Pelagibaculum spongiae: one gene and its partner. The protein of the gene in region 1 interacts with the protein of each later gene in a pairwise test. Links are inferred from orthologs where the notes say so. Each region holds a gene or a part of one and is shown in the gene's direction. Other genes may lie near its edges. The genes, in order: odhB and lpdA.

Region 1 (7,953 bases):
GTATTCTTTGTGCTTGCTGCTCTAGTTCTTGCCCATCTTTTTGGTGGAATCCAGATAAGTTTGTTGGCCCTGCAGGTTTGCTGCAGGCGTATCGTTTCTTGGCAGATAGCCGCGATACGGCAACTGATAAACGACTGGGTAACTTGCAAGATCCGTTTAGTGTATTTCGCTGCCACGGCATTATGAATTGCGTCAACGTTTGTCCAAAGGGTTTAAATCCGACCCGGGCAATCGGTAAAATTCGATCCATGATGCTCAATAAGGCAGTGTGACAAATTGTTACTGATGCACTATAAAAGAGGTCGACCATTGGTCGGCCTTTTTTGTTTCACTATCAGCTGACAAAAATCAATGTTTGTTGTGGGTTAATTGTTGCGGATTAACTGTGATAGTCTTTAACCCGCTCGGGAAAAGCCTTGTTACAAACGGCTTTCCGTGATTAATGATGCTTTTTCTGGAACTCATGTACATTGCTGCTGTACTTACTACTGATGGCGACACAATCGCTGCAGACGAGAGTGCCCGGGGCCTATAAATGCAAGAAAAGTCTATGTCCGAGCTGTTTGGTACATCCCATTTGGATGGAGCCAATGCAGCCTATCTCGAGCAGGCATATGAAGATTACCTGCGAGATCCGAATTCTACCCCTGAAAAATTGCGCACTTATTTCGAAACCTTACCAAGGTTAGAGTCCAATCCAGGGCAGGATATTCCACATTCTGAAGTTCGTGATTATTTTCGAACCTTGGTTCGAAAAACTGGTGGCAGCAAGGTTCAACTATCCGCTGCTGAGTTGGAATTGGAAGCTAAGCAGGTAAAAGTCCTGCAGATGATTAATGCTTTCCGTTTCCGCGGTCACCAAAATGCTATGACTAACCCGTTAGGGTTGCCGATTAGCGATCCGCTGAACGAACTTACACTAGAATTTCATCAATTAAATAGTGCCGATCTGGATACTGTTTTCAAAACCGGCTCTTTTGTTGGTTCCGATGAAATGCCACTGCGCGATATTTATCAGGCGTTGCAACAAACTTATTGTGGATCTGTTGGTGTGGAATACATGCACATTACAGATACCGCAGAAAAGCGTTGGATCCAGCAGCGAGTTGAAAGTCTTCGCGGTAATCCCGGATTTTCTGATGAAGTCCGAATGCGATTATTGCGTCAGCTAACTGCCGCTGAAGGTCTGGAAAAATATCTCCATAATAAATATGTAGGTCAGAAACGTTTCTCACTGGAAGGTGGTGAAACATTAATTCCGATCTTGCATGAAATTATTCACCGTTCTGGTGGCTATGGCGTAAAAGACCTAGTTATTGGTATGGCGCACCGGGGGCGTTTGAATGTTCTGGTGAACATTCTGGGTAAATCTCCTGGTGAATTATTTGAAGAATTTGAAGGAAAACGCCGTGAAGGTTTAGCGTCTGGTGACGTTAAATATCACCAAGGTTTTTCTTCTGATGTGCAAACCGAAGGTGGCCCAGTCCACTTGGCATTAGCATTTAATCCATCGCACTTGGAAATTGTTTCTCCAGTGGTTATGGGTTCTGTTAAAGCACGTCAAGAGCGTCGTAATGATGAAACCCACGATCAGGTGCTGCCTATTACCATTCATGGTGACTCGGCATTTACCGGACAGGGTGTTGTTATGGAGACATTTAATATGTCTCAGGCGCGTTGTTATAAAGTCGGTGGCACAATTCGTCTGGTGATTAACAATCAGGTCGGTTTCACGACTTCCAATCCAACTGACACTCGCTCAACTCTGTACTGTACTGATGTTGCGAAAATGATCGAAGCACCGATCTTCCACGTTAATGCAGATGATCCTGAAGCTTGCTTGTTCGTGACCCAGTTAGCGCTGGATTACAGGATGCAGTTTAAAAAGGATGTGGTCATCGATTTGGTTTGTTATCGCCGTCATGGCCATAACGAAGCAGACGAACCAGCAGCAACCCAGCCTGCGATGTACAAAATCATTCGTAATTTGCCAAGCACGCGTGCGATTTATGCCGAGCGTATTGTCAATCAAGGTGTATTGGATTCCGACGGAATTAAAGCAGCGACCGAGCGTTATCGTAATCTGCTAGTGGCTAGAGATCGCGTGGTTTCAGAGCTGCTTGAAGGTGAGCAGAGCAAGTTGGCAACCGATTGGTCAAAATTCATCGGACACCACTGGGAAGCGCCGCACGATACAACAGTTCCTGCCGATCACTTGCGTAGTCTGGCTAAGTCTTTAGAGCAGCGTCCTGATGGCGTTGAACTGCAAGGACGTGTTGCCAAAATCTACCAAGATCGCCAAAAAATGGCGGCGGGCGCTCAGCCGGTAGATTGGGGTTTTGCTGAAACACTGGCATACGCCACTTTGTTAGATGAGGGTCATCCGGTACGGATTTCTGGTCAAGATTGTGGTCGAGGTACTTTCTTCCATCGTCATGCTGTTTTGCATAACCAGAAAAACGAAGGTGAATCTTACACGCCTCTCGCTAATATCAAGCCAGATCAACCCAGCTTTACCGTGATTGACTCGGTGTTGTCAGAAGAAGCGGTTTTGGCATTTGAATATGGTTTTGCGACAGCAGAGCCGAATGCGATGGTGATCTGGGAAGCCCAGTTTGGTGATTTCGCCAACGGCGCCCAGGTAGTAGTCGATCAATTTATCAGCTCAGGCGAACAGAAATGGGGCCGTTTTTGCGGCTTGACCATGTTCTTGCCACATGGCTATGAAGGCCAGGGCCCGGAGCACTCATCTGCGCGACTGGAACGTTATCTGCAATTATGTGCTGAGCACAATATGCAGGTTTGCGTACCGAGTACTCCAGCGCAGGTGTTCCATATGATTCGTCGTCAAATGCGCCGAATCTATCGAAAGCCTCTGATTGTGATGACACCAAAAAGCTTGCTGCGTCATCCATTGGCAACATCCACTATGGGTGATTTGTCATCAGGCACTTTCGAAACCGTCATTGGCGATGTGGATAGCCTGACGGCAAAAGATGTTTCACGAGTGGTTTTGTGTAGTGGCAAGGTTTACTACGACCTACTCAAAGTACGTCGTGAACAACAGTTAGATAATGTGGCAATTGTCCGTGTTGAACAGCTATATCCATTCCCAGAAGACAAGCTAAAGGCAATTTTGAAGCCTTATAAGCATGTTGGGGAAATTGTCTGGTGCCAGGAAGAACCCATGAACCAAGGTGCATGGTATTCCAGTCAGCACCATTTCAATGCTTGCCTGACTAAAAACCAGGTGCTGGTTTACGCCGGACGTGAAGCTTCAGCTTCACCTGCTGTCGGTTATTACTCTTTGCACGTTGAACAGCAAAACGGGCTGGTTAACGATGCGCTGGGCATTAAATGAATAAAATTCAGAGAAAGGGATCGACACAATGACAATAGAAGTCAAAGTCCCGGTACTACCCGAGTCAGTTGCAGATGCAACCATTCTTACCTGGAATAAGCAGGAAGGGGATGTGGTAGAAAGAGATGACGTTCTTGCTGAACTGGAAACTGACAAGGTTGTACTGGAAGTGCCAGCGACTGAGTCTGGTGTGCTTGGAAAAATTCTCAAGCAGGAAGGTGAAACAGTAGTTGCCAATGAATTGTTAGCAGTCATTGAGGAAGGTGCGGGTGCTGTGCCAGCTGCAACTGAGGCGGTCGCTTCGGAAGTAGCAGGCGATGCTAATGCAGCATCTAGTCCAGCGGTTAGAAGATTGTTATCCGAACATGATTTGGATGCAGCTTCGGTTAAAGGTACCGGTAAAGGCGGACGTATCCTTAAGGAAGACGTTCTAGCTGCAGCCAAAACATCTGCTGCACCTGCACAGCCAGCTCCAGTAGCTGCTGCGGCACCTGTTGCAAAAGCGGCGCCAGCACCAGTTGCACCAGTGGTAGAGCTTAACGATTCTGACCGTGTAGAAAAGCGTGTGCCCATGACACGTCTACGGGCCAAAATCGCAGAGCGTCTAGTCGATGCTCAGCACACCACTGCAATGTTGACCACCTTCAATGAAGTCAACATGAAACCAATCATGGATCTGCGCAAAAAGTACCAAGAGCGCTTTGTTAAAACCCATGATGTAAAACTGGGTTTCATGTCGTTCTTTGTCAAAGCAGTTACCGAAGCGCTGAAGAAATTCCCTGCAGTGAATGCATCAATTGATGGCAGCGATATTGTTTATCACGGCTATTTTGATATCGGTGTTGCAGTTTCTTCGCCTCGTGGTTTGGTGGTTCCGGTTGTTCGTAATACCGATCAAATGGGACTGGCAGATACTGAAAAGAAAATCATCGACTATGGCCAGCGTGCAACTAAGGGCGCAATTGCTCTGGATGAAATGCAGGGCGGTACCTTCACCATTACTAATGGCGGTACTTTTGGCTCGATGATGTCAACGCCTATCCTCAATCCGCCACAAAGCGGTATTCTGGGTATGCACGCAATTAAAGAGCGTGCGATGGTGGTTGATGGTCAAGTGGTTGTTCTGCCAATGATGTATCTGGCATTAAGCTACGATCACCGGATTATTGACGGTAAAGAAGCCGTTCAATTCCTAGTAACTGTTAAAGATTTGCTGGAAGAACCAGCACGTTTGTTACTGGATCTATAGGTTTTCGAGCGAGCTGAGGTTATTTCATGTCAGATCAATTTGATGTCGTCGTGATCGGTGCAGGCCCTGCAGGTTATGTTGCTGCAATTCGTGCTGCACAGTTAGGCTTGAACACCGCTTGCGTCGATAAATGGATTAACGCCGAGGGTAAGCCATCCCTCGGTGGCACGTGTTTAAATGTGGGTTGCATCCCTTCTAAAGCATTACTGGAATCTTCCGAGAAGTTCCATGAAGCACAAGAAGGTCTGGCGGCACACGGTATTAAATTATCCGCTGCGCCAGAAGTTGATGTACCCGCAATGATTGCTCGCAAAGACGACATTGTTAGTAAATTAACCGGTGGCATTGCCCAGCTATTTAAAAGTAATGGCGTTACCAGTATTGCTGGGCAGGCAAAATTGTTAGGTGGTCGCAAAGTTGAAGTGACCGATGCCGATGGCAATGTTCAACTGCTGCAGGCTGAAAATGTGATCATTGCAACCGGTTCTATCCCGGTCGATATTCCAGTTGCTCCAGCAAATGGCGATACCATTGTTGATTCTAGTGGCGCATTGGAATTCACCGAAATACCTAAACGTTTGGGTGTGATTGGTGCTGGTGTGATTGGTTTGGAGCTAGGCAGCGTCTGGCGCCGTCTTGGTTCAAAGGTTGTGCTGCTTGAAGCACAAGAAACCTTTATGCCAATGGCCGATCAAAAAGTAGCTAAAGACTTTCTTCGCCAATTAAAAGGTCAGGGTATGGATGTTCGCCTGGGTGCTCGGGTGATTAAATCTAGCCAGACTAAAAAAGGCGTCAAGGTTACCTATGAAGATAGCAAAGGTGAGCATACTTCAGAATTTGACAAGCTGATTGTTGCGGTGGGTCGCCGTCCAGTCACTCAGGCTTTATTAAGTTCTGAAGCAGATATTTTGCTGGATGAGCGTTCATTTATTCATGTTGATGATCAGTGCCGTACCAATCAGCCAGGTATTTTTGCCATAGGTGATGTAGTTCGTGGCCCGATGCTTGCTCATAAAGGTTCTGAAGAAGGTGTGATGGTTGCAGAAATTATTGCAGGCCGTCAGCGTCATATGAATTACGATGCGATTCCTTCAGTGGTCTACACCCATCCGGAAGTTGCTTGGGTAGGTAAAACCGAAGAAGAACTGAAAGCTGCCGGTGAAAAATATCGCGTTGGTCAGTTCCCATTTGCCGCCAGCGGCCGTGCTATGGCAATGAATGCCAATCAAGGTATGGTTCGTGTGATTGCAGATGAAACAACGGATCAGGTATTAGGCGTACATATCTGTGGCCCACAAGCGGGTGAATTAATCGCTCAAGCTGTGATCGCTATGGAAATGCAAGCTACTGCCGAAGATCTGGCGTTAACTGTTTTTGCTCACCCAACACTGTCTGAGGCACTGCATGAAGCAGCTTTGGCAGTTCATGGCGAAGCAATACATATGGCTGCACCGAGAAAAAAACGCTGATTGCTGCAGCGTTGATTGGTCAGTAATAAAAGCCAAGTAAGTACAATTTAATTCAAATAACTAATCGGAGCAGTTGCATGAACCTGCACGAATACCAAGCAAAACAACTTTTTGCTGAATATGGCCTTCCAGTCTCAGTAGGTCACGCAGTGGATTCCGCCGATGCGGCAGTTGAAGCAGCCAAAAAAATTGGTGGCGATAAGTGGGTCGTCAAAGCTCAGGTACATGCTGGTGGCCGTGGTAAGGCTGGCGGTGTAAAGCTAGTTAGCAGTGAAGAAGAAATTCGCGAATTTGTTAACAGCCAAATCGGCACCCGCTTGGTGACCTATCAGACAGATGAAAATGGCCAGCCGGTCGATAAGATTCTGATCGAAACCTGCACCGATATTGCCGATGAGCTCTATTTAGGTGCGGTGGTTGACCGCGCAAGCCGTCGTGTGACTTTCATGGCATCTACTGAAGGTGGCGTGGAAATCGAGAAGGTTGCGGCGGAAACACCAGAAAAAATCCTTAAAGCTGAAATTGACCCAATGGTTGGCGCTCAGCCATATCAAGCGCGTGAATTGGCTTATCAGTTAGGACTAGATCCGCAGCAAGTGCGTCAGTTCACCAAGGTCTTTATGGGCCTGTCGCAAATGTTCACCGATCTGGATCTGGCGTTGATCGAAATTAACCCGCTGGTGATCACTGAAGAAGGCAATATTCTTTGCCTGGACGGCAAGTTATCGGTTGATGGTAACGCGATGTTCCGTCAAGCCAAGCTTCAGCCAATGCATGATCCTAGCCAGGAAGATGAGCGCGAAGCGCTGGCTGCCAAATGGGAGCTGAACTACGTTGCTTTGGGCGGAAACATCGGTTGTATGGTAAACGGTGCCGGTTTGGCAATGGGTACCATGGATACCATTAAGTTGTTTGGTGGCGATCCAGCTAACTTCTTGGATGTTGGTGGTGGCGCAACCCGTGAACGGGTATCGGAAGCGTTTAAAATCATCTTGTCCGATGACAACGTAAAGGCAGTATTGGTTAATATCTTTGGCGGTATCGTGCGTTGCGATCTAATTGCTGAAGGTATTATTGGTGCGGTAGAAAGTGTTGGCGTTAATGTTCCAGTAGTAGTTCGTCTGGAAGGTAATAATGCACAGTTAGGCCGAGACAAACTCGCCGAAAGCGATTTAAATATTATCGCGGCTGAAAGTCTGTCAGACGCCGCTCAGAAAGTGGTTAAAGCAGCGGAGGACGTGGCATGAGCATCCTGATCAACAAGGACACTAAAGTAATTTGCCAAGGCTTTACCGGTGCACAAGGTAGTTTCCACTCTGAGCAAGCCATCGCTTATGGCACTCAAATGGTTGGCGGCGTTACGCCGGGTAAAGGCGGCCAAGTTCACTTAGGTCTGCCAGTATTTAATACGGTTGCTGAAGCAGTCGCAGAAACAGGCGCTGACGCAAGTGTCATCTACGTTCCTGCACCTTTCTGTAAAGATTCAATCCTTGAAGCTGCAAGTGCTGGCATCAAACTGATTGTTTGTATTACTGAAGGCATTCCAACGCTGGATATGCTGCAAGTTAAAATCCGTTGTGATGAATTAGGCGTGGTTCTAATTGGTCCTAACTGCCCGGGTGTAATCACTCCAGGCGAATGTAAAATCGGTATTATGCCGGCGGCCATTCACCTGCCAGGTAAAGTGGGTATCGTATCTCGTTCCGGTACTTTGACTTACGAAGCGGTCAAACAGACCACCGACCTTGGTCTTGGTCAGTCGAGCTGTGTTGGTATCGGTGGTGATCCAATTCCAGGTAGTAACTTCATCGACATTCTGCGCCTGTTCCAAGATGATCCTCAGACTGAAGCGATCATTATGGTGGGTGAGATCG
Region 2 (7,963 bases), on another replicon or contig:
GATGGTCACGGCATGATTCAGGCTGGTTTGATTCCTAACTGTGTTGCTTACGATCCTTGCTATGCACATGAAATGGCAGTGATCGTTCAAGACGGTATCGATCGGATGATGAACCAGCAAGAGAACGTCTTCTACTACATCACCGCAATGAATGAAAACTACACACAACCTGCCCTAGAAGCAGGCACAGAAGCAGGCATCCTCAAGGGTGGCTACAAGCTGAAGTCTGTTGGCGATAAGGGTATTAAAGTCCAGTTGATGGGTGGCGGTACGATCTTGCGTGAAGTTGAAGCGGCAGCTGAAATGTTGGCTGAAGACTTCGGTATTCAATCCGATGTTTGGAGTATTACCAGCTTTAACGAATTGAAGCGTGAAGCCGATCTGGTTGAACGTGAAAATCTGCTGAATCCTGAAGCACCTGTTAAGTTAGCCTACATCACCGAGCTGTTGAAAGATGCTGACGGCCCTGTGATTGCTGCGACTGACTATATGCGTGGTTACCCTGAGCAGATTCGTCCATTCTTGCCGACCGATCCGCAAGGTGGCGAGCGTAAATTCACCGTATTGGGTACTGATGGCTTCGGTCGCAGTGACACCCGTGCTGAATTGCGCGAATTCTTCGAAGTAGATCGTCGTTACGTTGTTTTGGCAACTCTGAAGACGCTGGCCGATCAAGGTCGTATCGAAGCTTCAGTAGCCGCAGAAGCAATCAAACGCTACGGCATCGACAACAGCAAGCCGGCTCCGTGGACTGTATAGTCCGCGGCTTCCGCTAAAGGAGATTTTTCTGGTCATGGTTGAAATCAGGATTCCAGATATCGGTGCTGATAGCTCCGAACTTATTGAATTACACGTCGCGGTTGGCGATAGCGTTGCAGTTGAAGATGCATTAGTGACCTTGGAAAGCGACAAAGCTTCCATGGAACTGCCTTCTCCTGAAGCCGGTGTAATAAAAGAAATTTGTCTGAAGATTGGCGATAAGGTTAGCGAAGGTGATTTGCTGATCAAATTGGAAGTCGCTTCTGCAGCTGTTGAAGCGGCACCGGCAGAAGTTGCCGCACCAGTTGAAGCTGCCAAACCAGCTGAAGCAGCACCCGCTCCTGCGGCGGCGCCCGTTGCAGCAGCTGTTGTTGCTTCTGGCGCACCTGAGCCAGTTACTGTTCCAGATATCGGTTCAGACGGTCAGGTTGACGTTATTGAAGTACATGTTGCGGTTGGAGATGTGATTGAAGCTGAGCAAGCGATCATTACTCTAGAAAGTGACAAAGCTTCGATGGAAATTCCTGCACCTGCTGCGGGTAAAGTGACTGAAATTAAAGTCGTTGTTGGTGATAAAGTTTCACTAGGCGATTTGGTGTTAATGCTAGAGCCAGTTGGCGCAGCATCAGCTCCAGCGCCGGTTGCTGAATCAGCGCCTGCACCAGTTGCACCTGCTGAAAAAGCACCTGTAGCACAAGCAGCCAGTCCAGCAGCAGCGGTTGCGCCGGCCAATGTTCAGCCAGTGAATGCCTTATATCAGGTTTCAAGCAATATCTATGCATCACCTGCGGTACGTCGTTTGGCGAATCGTTTGGGTGTCAACCTGACTCAAGTTAAAGGCTCTGGTCGTTCAGGTCGTATTAAATCTGAAGATGTTGAAGCATTTGTTAAACAAACCATGACACAAGTTCAATCGGGACAAACTCCGGTTGCAACAAGTGGTGCGCCGGTTGCCGGCAATGGTTTGCAAGTTGCTGACTTCCCGAAAATGGATTTCAGCAAGTTTGGCGATGTTGAAGTACGTCCGCTGAACAAAATCAAAAGATTAACTGCTAATTTCTTGCATCGTAACTGGGTAACCATTCCTCATGTGACTCAGTTTGATGAAGCTGATATCACTGAGATGGAAGCTTTCCGCAAGGCCAAAGGTGCCAAGTTGAAAGAGCAGGGCATTCGTCTGACACCATTAGTGTTTATGATGAAGGCTGCGGTTCATGCGTTGCAGGCTGAGCCTGAATTTAATGCATCCTTAGATGAAACTGGCGAAAACCTAGTACTCAAGCAGTACTACCACATTGGTGTTGCAGTCGATACGCCAAATGGTTTGGTGGTTCCAGTGATTCGTGATGTTGACCAAAAAAGCCTGATTGAGCTGGCTGAAGAGTTGGGTGAAATCTCGGTCAAGGCACGTAAAGGGCTGTTAAAGCCTTCAGATATGTCTGGTGGTTGCTTTACTATTTCTAGCCTCGGCGGCATTGGTGGTACCTCATTTACCCCAATTGTTAACTGGCCAGATGTCGGTATCCTCGGCATTTCCCGTAGTCAGATGAAGCCTGTCTGGAACGGTAAGGAATTCGAGCCACGCTTAATGTTGCCATTGGCGTTGTCTTATGATCACCGCGTGGTTGACGGAGCACAGGCTGCACGATTTATCGTCACCTTGAGTGCTGCGTTGAACGATCTGCGTAACCTGCTGCTGTAAAGGATCGGTTAATGGAAAAAATTACTACTCATACCGTTGTTCTGGGTTCTGGCCCAGGCGGTTATTCTGCTGCTTTCCGTGCTGCTGACTTAGGTCTGCAAGTTACTTTGGTAGAAAAGTTTTCTGAAATTGGTGGTGTTTGCCTGAATGTTGGTTGTATCCCTTCCAAGGCATTGTTACATGTTGCCAAGGTTAAAGATGAAGCTGCGCAGGTATCAGAGCACGGTATCAGCTTCGGTGAGCCGACAATCGATATTGATAAGGTTCGTGCTTGGAAAGATTCAGTTATCACCAAGTTAACCAGCGGCCTGAAAGCGATGTCAAAGCAGCGCAAGGTTAATCTGGTTCAAGGTGTTGGCGAGTTTACTGGCTCTAATACTTTGCTGGTAAAAGGCCCAGAAGGCGAGACTGAAATCACCTTTGAAAATGCCATCATTGCTGCGGGTTCACGCCCGATTGATTTGCCATTCCTGCCTAAGGATGACCGAATCATTAACTCTACTGGCGCTCTAGAACTGAAAGATGTTCCTGAGAAAATGCTGGTAATCGGTGGTGGTATTATCGGTTTAGAGATGGCGCAGGTTTACAATGCGTTGGGCTCTAATATCAGTGTTGTTGAATTGCAGAACCAGATTTTCCCTGGTTGTGATAAAGACCTTGTTCAGCCGCTGATGAAGCGAATTAAAAAGCAATACGACATCATGCTGGAAACCAAAGTCGTTGCTTGTGAAGCTAAAGAAGATGGCCTTTGGGTTACTTTCGAAGGCAAAAAAGCACCTGCTGAACCCCAGCGTTATGACAAAATCTTGCAGTCAGTGGGTCGTCTTCCAAATGGCAAGCTGATTGGTGCTGAAAAAGCCGGTGTTGAAGTTGATGATCGTGGTTTCATCGCATCTGATCGCCAGCAGCGCACTAATGTGCCGCACATTTACGCGATTGGTGATATCACCAGCAACCCAATGTTGGCGCATAAAGCGGTTCCAGAAGGGCGCTTGGCAGCAGAAGTTATCTCCGGTGAGAAGAACTATTTCGAAGCGTCGGTAATTCCTTCTGTTGCTTATACCGATCCAGAAGTTGCATGGGTAGGTGTCAGTGAGATTCAGGCTAAAGAACAAGGCTTGAACTACGGTAAGGGTGCATTCCCATGGGCTGCTAGCGGTCGTGCTCTGTCAATGGGTCGTGAAGAAGGCTTTACCAAGGTGTTGTTTGATAAAGATACCCACCGTTTAATCGGTTGCGGCATCACAGGTAGCCACGCAGGCGACTTGATCGGTCAGGCATCATTAGCGATTGAAATGGGTTGTACTGCTGAAGATATCTCTTTGACAATTCAGCCCCACCCAACACTGACTGAAACCTTTATGATGGCGACAGAAGTGTTTGAAGGTACAGTAACTGACTTGTTTATTCCAAAACGTAAAAAGTAATTGGAATAAATTAAAGTTAAATAAAAAGCCCGGATGGTTTTAAATCATCCGGGCTTTTTATTGCTGGCAATAAATTAATTAAAACAAAAATCAATCATCACTAGATTATATTGTTTAGCGAAAGCCATTTTTTTCAATAAATCTTTTTTTTCATCAGCAGTAAAATTATCTTTAAAGCCTTTGATGGGTTGGCTGCCACATTTATTGATTGCAGCCTGTTTTTGTTCTACAGCGATTCCCGGAATTGGATTACCTCGGATCGGCAAATACAATAATCGGGTGTCACCTTTTTCAGCGCTGGCTTTGGCTAATTGCTTAGCTGAAGTTTCCAATAGCTGTTTGGGTTGGCTTTCAGTGGCAGGGCTATTACTTTGTGCCTGCAAAGTGCAGGCACAAAGTAAAAGAGATACCACAACTACGGTTAGTAGTTGCTTCACTATTTTCTCCTGAATGCAGGCAATAGCAGTAAGGCTAGTGCCCATAATGGCAAGCTACCGCCGCCGCTTTGTTTGTCGTCATCACCCGGATCGGTTGGTTCTGGATCAACAGGAGCCGGTTTGGTTACAGAAACTTGTAAATCGAAACGACTAGACGTTTGTTCGCCACCACTAACTTCAACTGGAACGGTTAAGAAACCGCTAAAGCTACTAGAAGCAGTAATCGTATTACTTACCACGCTGTAGTTATTTCCTGGGAGAATATTCAAAGTGTATTGAACACTCGTTGATTTTCCAGAAAGTTGTAAGTCTTCAACAGAAAGCGTTAATGTTTTACCCGACTCAACAGTTAAGTCAGATTGGCCTGTAATAACCAGCGGAATAACAGGTGGAATGACTGGGGCAGTTACTTGTACTTTCAGGTTGAACAGCGCAGAAGTTTTCTGGCCACCGCTGACTTCTACAGGAACCGTTAAAGTGCCGGAGAAGTTACGGTCAGCAGTAATTGCTGTGCCAGACACGTTGTAATTATTTCCTGGGAGAATATTTAAAGTGTATTGAACACTCGTTGATTTTCCAGAAAGTTGTAAGTCTTCAACAGAAAGCGTTAATGCTTTACCTGACTCAACGGTTAACTCGGATTGCCCCGTAATAACTAGAGGAATAACTGGAACGGTTACTTGTACTTTCAAGTTGAACAGCGCAGAGGTCTGCTGGTTACCGCTGACCTTAACGGGAATTGTTAAAATACCAAAGAAATTATTGGTGGCGGTAATTGTTGTGCCAGACACATTGTAATTATTTCCTGGGAGAATATTCAAAGTGTATTGAATGCCCGTTGATGTGCCAGAAAGCTGTAAATCCTCAGTGGAAATAGTTAAAGCTTTACCCGATTCGAAAGTTAACTTGGTTTGTCCGGTAATGCTTAAAGGTGCAAAAACCTCAATGGTCATATTAAAAATATTACTGGACGATTGACCATCGCTGACTTGAACGGGGATAGATAAGGTTCCAGTAAACTCATTATCTGGGGTTACTCGTGTGCCGCTAACAGTGTAATTGTCTCCTGATTTAACGATTGCTGTGAAGTTATCGCTATCGGAATCTTTGATGGTTAACTGGCTTGGAGATATCGTGAATGATTGGCCAGAGATCACTTCAATGATGTTCTTTTGACCAGTGACCTGCGGTGCTTGGTTGTTGGTGCTGCCGGTAATCCGCAAGGCTGACTTGGTAATTGCAAAGAAAATATTATCGCTGCAGCTAACCATTAATCGAGCATTAGTAGTAGTGATGTTTGGCACTGTGAATAATGCAGCGCCGTTATTCTCAGCTTGAGTAATCAGAATAGGATCGCTCTCGATATCTTTAAGTATCTTTATATCAACGCTTGAGCAGTTAATCGGATCGCGGTTTGTTTGAGCAACATTCCAGCTTACAGACTGTTGGCTGCCAGCCGTCCAGCTTACACTGCTTTCGGGAGATGTAATTTCGAACCCTGAACCTGAACGGACAGTGATTTGACTGGAATCATAGGATACGCCGCCTTTTCCATCTCTGGTAACCAAGCGAAAATTCAAGGTGCGGGATGTTGTTGGGTAGGTTTCCCCTTTGGCAGTAATGCCATTAATGACATCTTCTAGCCTAGGTAGATATCTGACAGGGGTAGCTTTTGGTGGCCAAACTCGAAAAATTGGACCGTTGCCTCTGTCGCGATCGAGGTTTGAGTTAGCGACACCGGTATCATATTGCTCCCAGCTATAGCTTAGTTGATCGTTATCTAAATCTGTTGCAGAACCTTCTAACCGAAAAGGTGTGTTGGCTGGAATAATATAATTCTTGCCAGCGTTGGAAGATGGTTTAGTGTTTTGGTATGATTCTTTACTGAAGCATGTTCCAGAATAACGAACAAAAGTATTTATTTGGGAAATAGAGCGTGTGTGGAAGTAAGGGTCGGAATTTCTCTGTAAATCATCATCTTCGCAAATACCGGCATAGGCCATGATGGTGCTGCCGCTACCAGGTTCGTAGGCTGAGCTATCAGACCGGTTATCGCCGCTACAGTTTCTAAGAGTGCCGTTAAATGTATGCTCTGCACCAAATTGATGGCCAATTTCATGGGCAACATAATCGACATGAAATGCATCGCCTGTTGGTTGGTCAGAGCCAGTGATACCTTCAGCTTTATATCTACCGCAAACGCTACCTAAACTAGCCAGGCCACCGCCGCCGGTGTTAAATACATGGCCTATATCATAGCTGTTAGAACTAATTCTGCTGTTGATTGCAGATGCTGCTTCGTCAATGTCGTAGCTGGTGTTATCAAATGGATCGGTGCGCTTATTGGTGAAAATTAAATCTTGGTTGCCAGCGACCAGTTCAAGTTTTATTGAAAGGTCGCGCTGATAAAGCTGATTGACTCGGTTGATTGCAGTAGTCACTGCGGCCATGCCTTTAGATACAGTGCCACCATGAAACTGGGTATATTCACCACTTGCAGCAACTGCAATTCTAAATTTTCTTAAATCGCTAGTGCTAGTTTGCTGTGGGTCTTTTGCTGCTGCCTGGATGTTGTCTAGGTTTAACTCACCAATTACCCGATCAGAGAAATTTCTATTGGAAGGCTTTAAATAGCGATAACTCTTATATTGCTTATCAGTTTCAACATGAACCGGATCGATATAAACCAGCTGTTGTTTGTTGCTGAACATGGCGTGAAAGCCTTGCGGTGTTATATCGAACCGCCCCACATTGCTAGGGTTTCCAATTTGATGACCTTTGAAGGTTCTGATTTTCGGAAATTCACTGGCGAGCTCTGGCGCCATAATACTGTCTAGCTTGACTTCAAAACGGATCATTCCACCTTCTGGAATAGGTAATTCCAAAATAGTTTTGGTCAATCCAGGCTGGCTGAGTTGTTGGCGAAGTTGTGCTATATCAGCAGTCAAAAATCTTTCATTGCCACTAGTACTGATTGGGGTATCGATTGATTGTTTGTTTGCTATTCGATTGTCTTGATCAGTCCAAATACTTGCTGCTTGAGCGGTGTGTGCGCAAGGAACAATGGCACATGCCAGTAGCCATTTCTTTAACATAAATATACCTTTTTAAACTTCGTAACTTTCCTCCAATTGTGACAAGTATTCACGGCTTGTAACAGGTTTATTAATCAGCTTTTTGACGAATAGTATGAAATCCACCCCATATTCTGACCATAGTCGTGACCCAGCACAAACCACCAAATAACCACGCGGCTATTGAGAACCAGTTAGGGAATAGGCAGATTAAAAAATAAAAAGCAATTGTTTCAGTACCCTCGGTTATGCCTTCTAAGTAGTGAATTGATTTGTTAGAAAATTGAACCCTGTTTATCTTGTGTTTCTGCGCCAAAATGGCAAAGGCAAGAAAGGAACAGCCTGTTCCGATAAACGAGAAGATAAGAAACGCCGAAGCTAGTGCGTTTTGCTGTGGGTTGGCTAATGCAAAGCCAAAAATAACCGCAGAATAAAAGATGAAATCTAAAACAATATCTAAATAGCCACCATGATCAGTCGGTCCTTGTAACCTAGCTAAGGTGCCATCAAGCCCATCGAGTATTCGGTTCATTGCAATTGCAGTTAACGCCCAGCCGTATTGCT

The links.
Region 2: the proteins of odhB (region 1) and lpdA interact in binary tests that used the Escherichia coli proteins (3 or more experiments, as listed by UniProt). The link is inferred for Pelagibaculum spongiae from one-to-one orthologs.

What each region holds. Positions count from the first base shown.
Region 1 is NZ_QDDL01000003.1:170,660-178,612, reverse strand. Bases 2,617-5,499 are described here. They hold odhB (2-oxoglutarate dehydrogenase complex dihydrolipoyllysine-residue succinyltransferase), read left to right. Parts: upstream 2,617-3,389; coding sequence 3,390-4,610; downstream 4,611-5,499. Other genes in these bases: lpdA (dihydrolipoyl dehydrogenase), read left to right, coding at 4,637-5,499; DC094_RS09705 (2-oxoglutarate dehydrogenase E1 component), read left to right, coding at 2,617-3,361. Outside these bases: DC094_RS09710 (succinate dehydrogenase iron-sulfur subunit), read left to right, coding at 1-272; more of DC094_RS09705, read left to right, coding at 536-2,616; more of lpdA, read left to right, coding at 5,500-6,079; sucC (ADP-forming succinate--CoA ligase subunit beta), read left to right, coding at 6,157-7,326; sucD (succinate--CoA ligase subunit alpha), read left to right, coding at 7,323-7,953. UniProt on the Escherichia coli protein: E2 component of the 2-oxoglutarate dehydrogenase (OGDH) complex which catalyzes the second step in the conversion of 2-oxoglutarate to succinyl-CoA and CO(2).
Region 2 is NZ_QDDL01000001.1:612,388-620,350, reverse strand. Bases 1,788-4,680 are described here. They hold lpdA (dihydrolipoyl dehydrogenase), read left to right. Parts: upstream 1,788-2,472; coding sequence 2,473-3,888; downstream 3,889-4,680. Other genes in these bases: DC094_RS02705 (reprolysin-like metallopeptidase), read right to left, coding at 4,325-4,680; DC094_RS02710 (hypothetical protein), read right to left, coding at 3,963-4,325; aceF (dihydrolipoyllysine-residue acetyltransferase), read left to right, coding at 1,788-2,461. In the rest of the region: aceE (pyruvate dehydrogenase (acetyl-transferring), homodimeric type), read left to right, coding at 1-759; more of aceF, read left to right, coding at 794-1,787; more of DC094_RS02705, read right to left, coding at 4,681-7,420; DC094_RS02700 (CDP-alcohol phosphatidyltransferase family protein), read right to left, coding at 7,491-7,963. UniProt on the Escherichia coli protein: Lipoamide dehydrogenase is a component of the glycine cleavage system as well as of the alpha-ketoacid dehydrogenase complexes.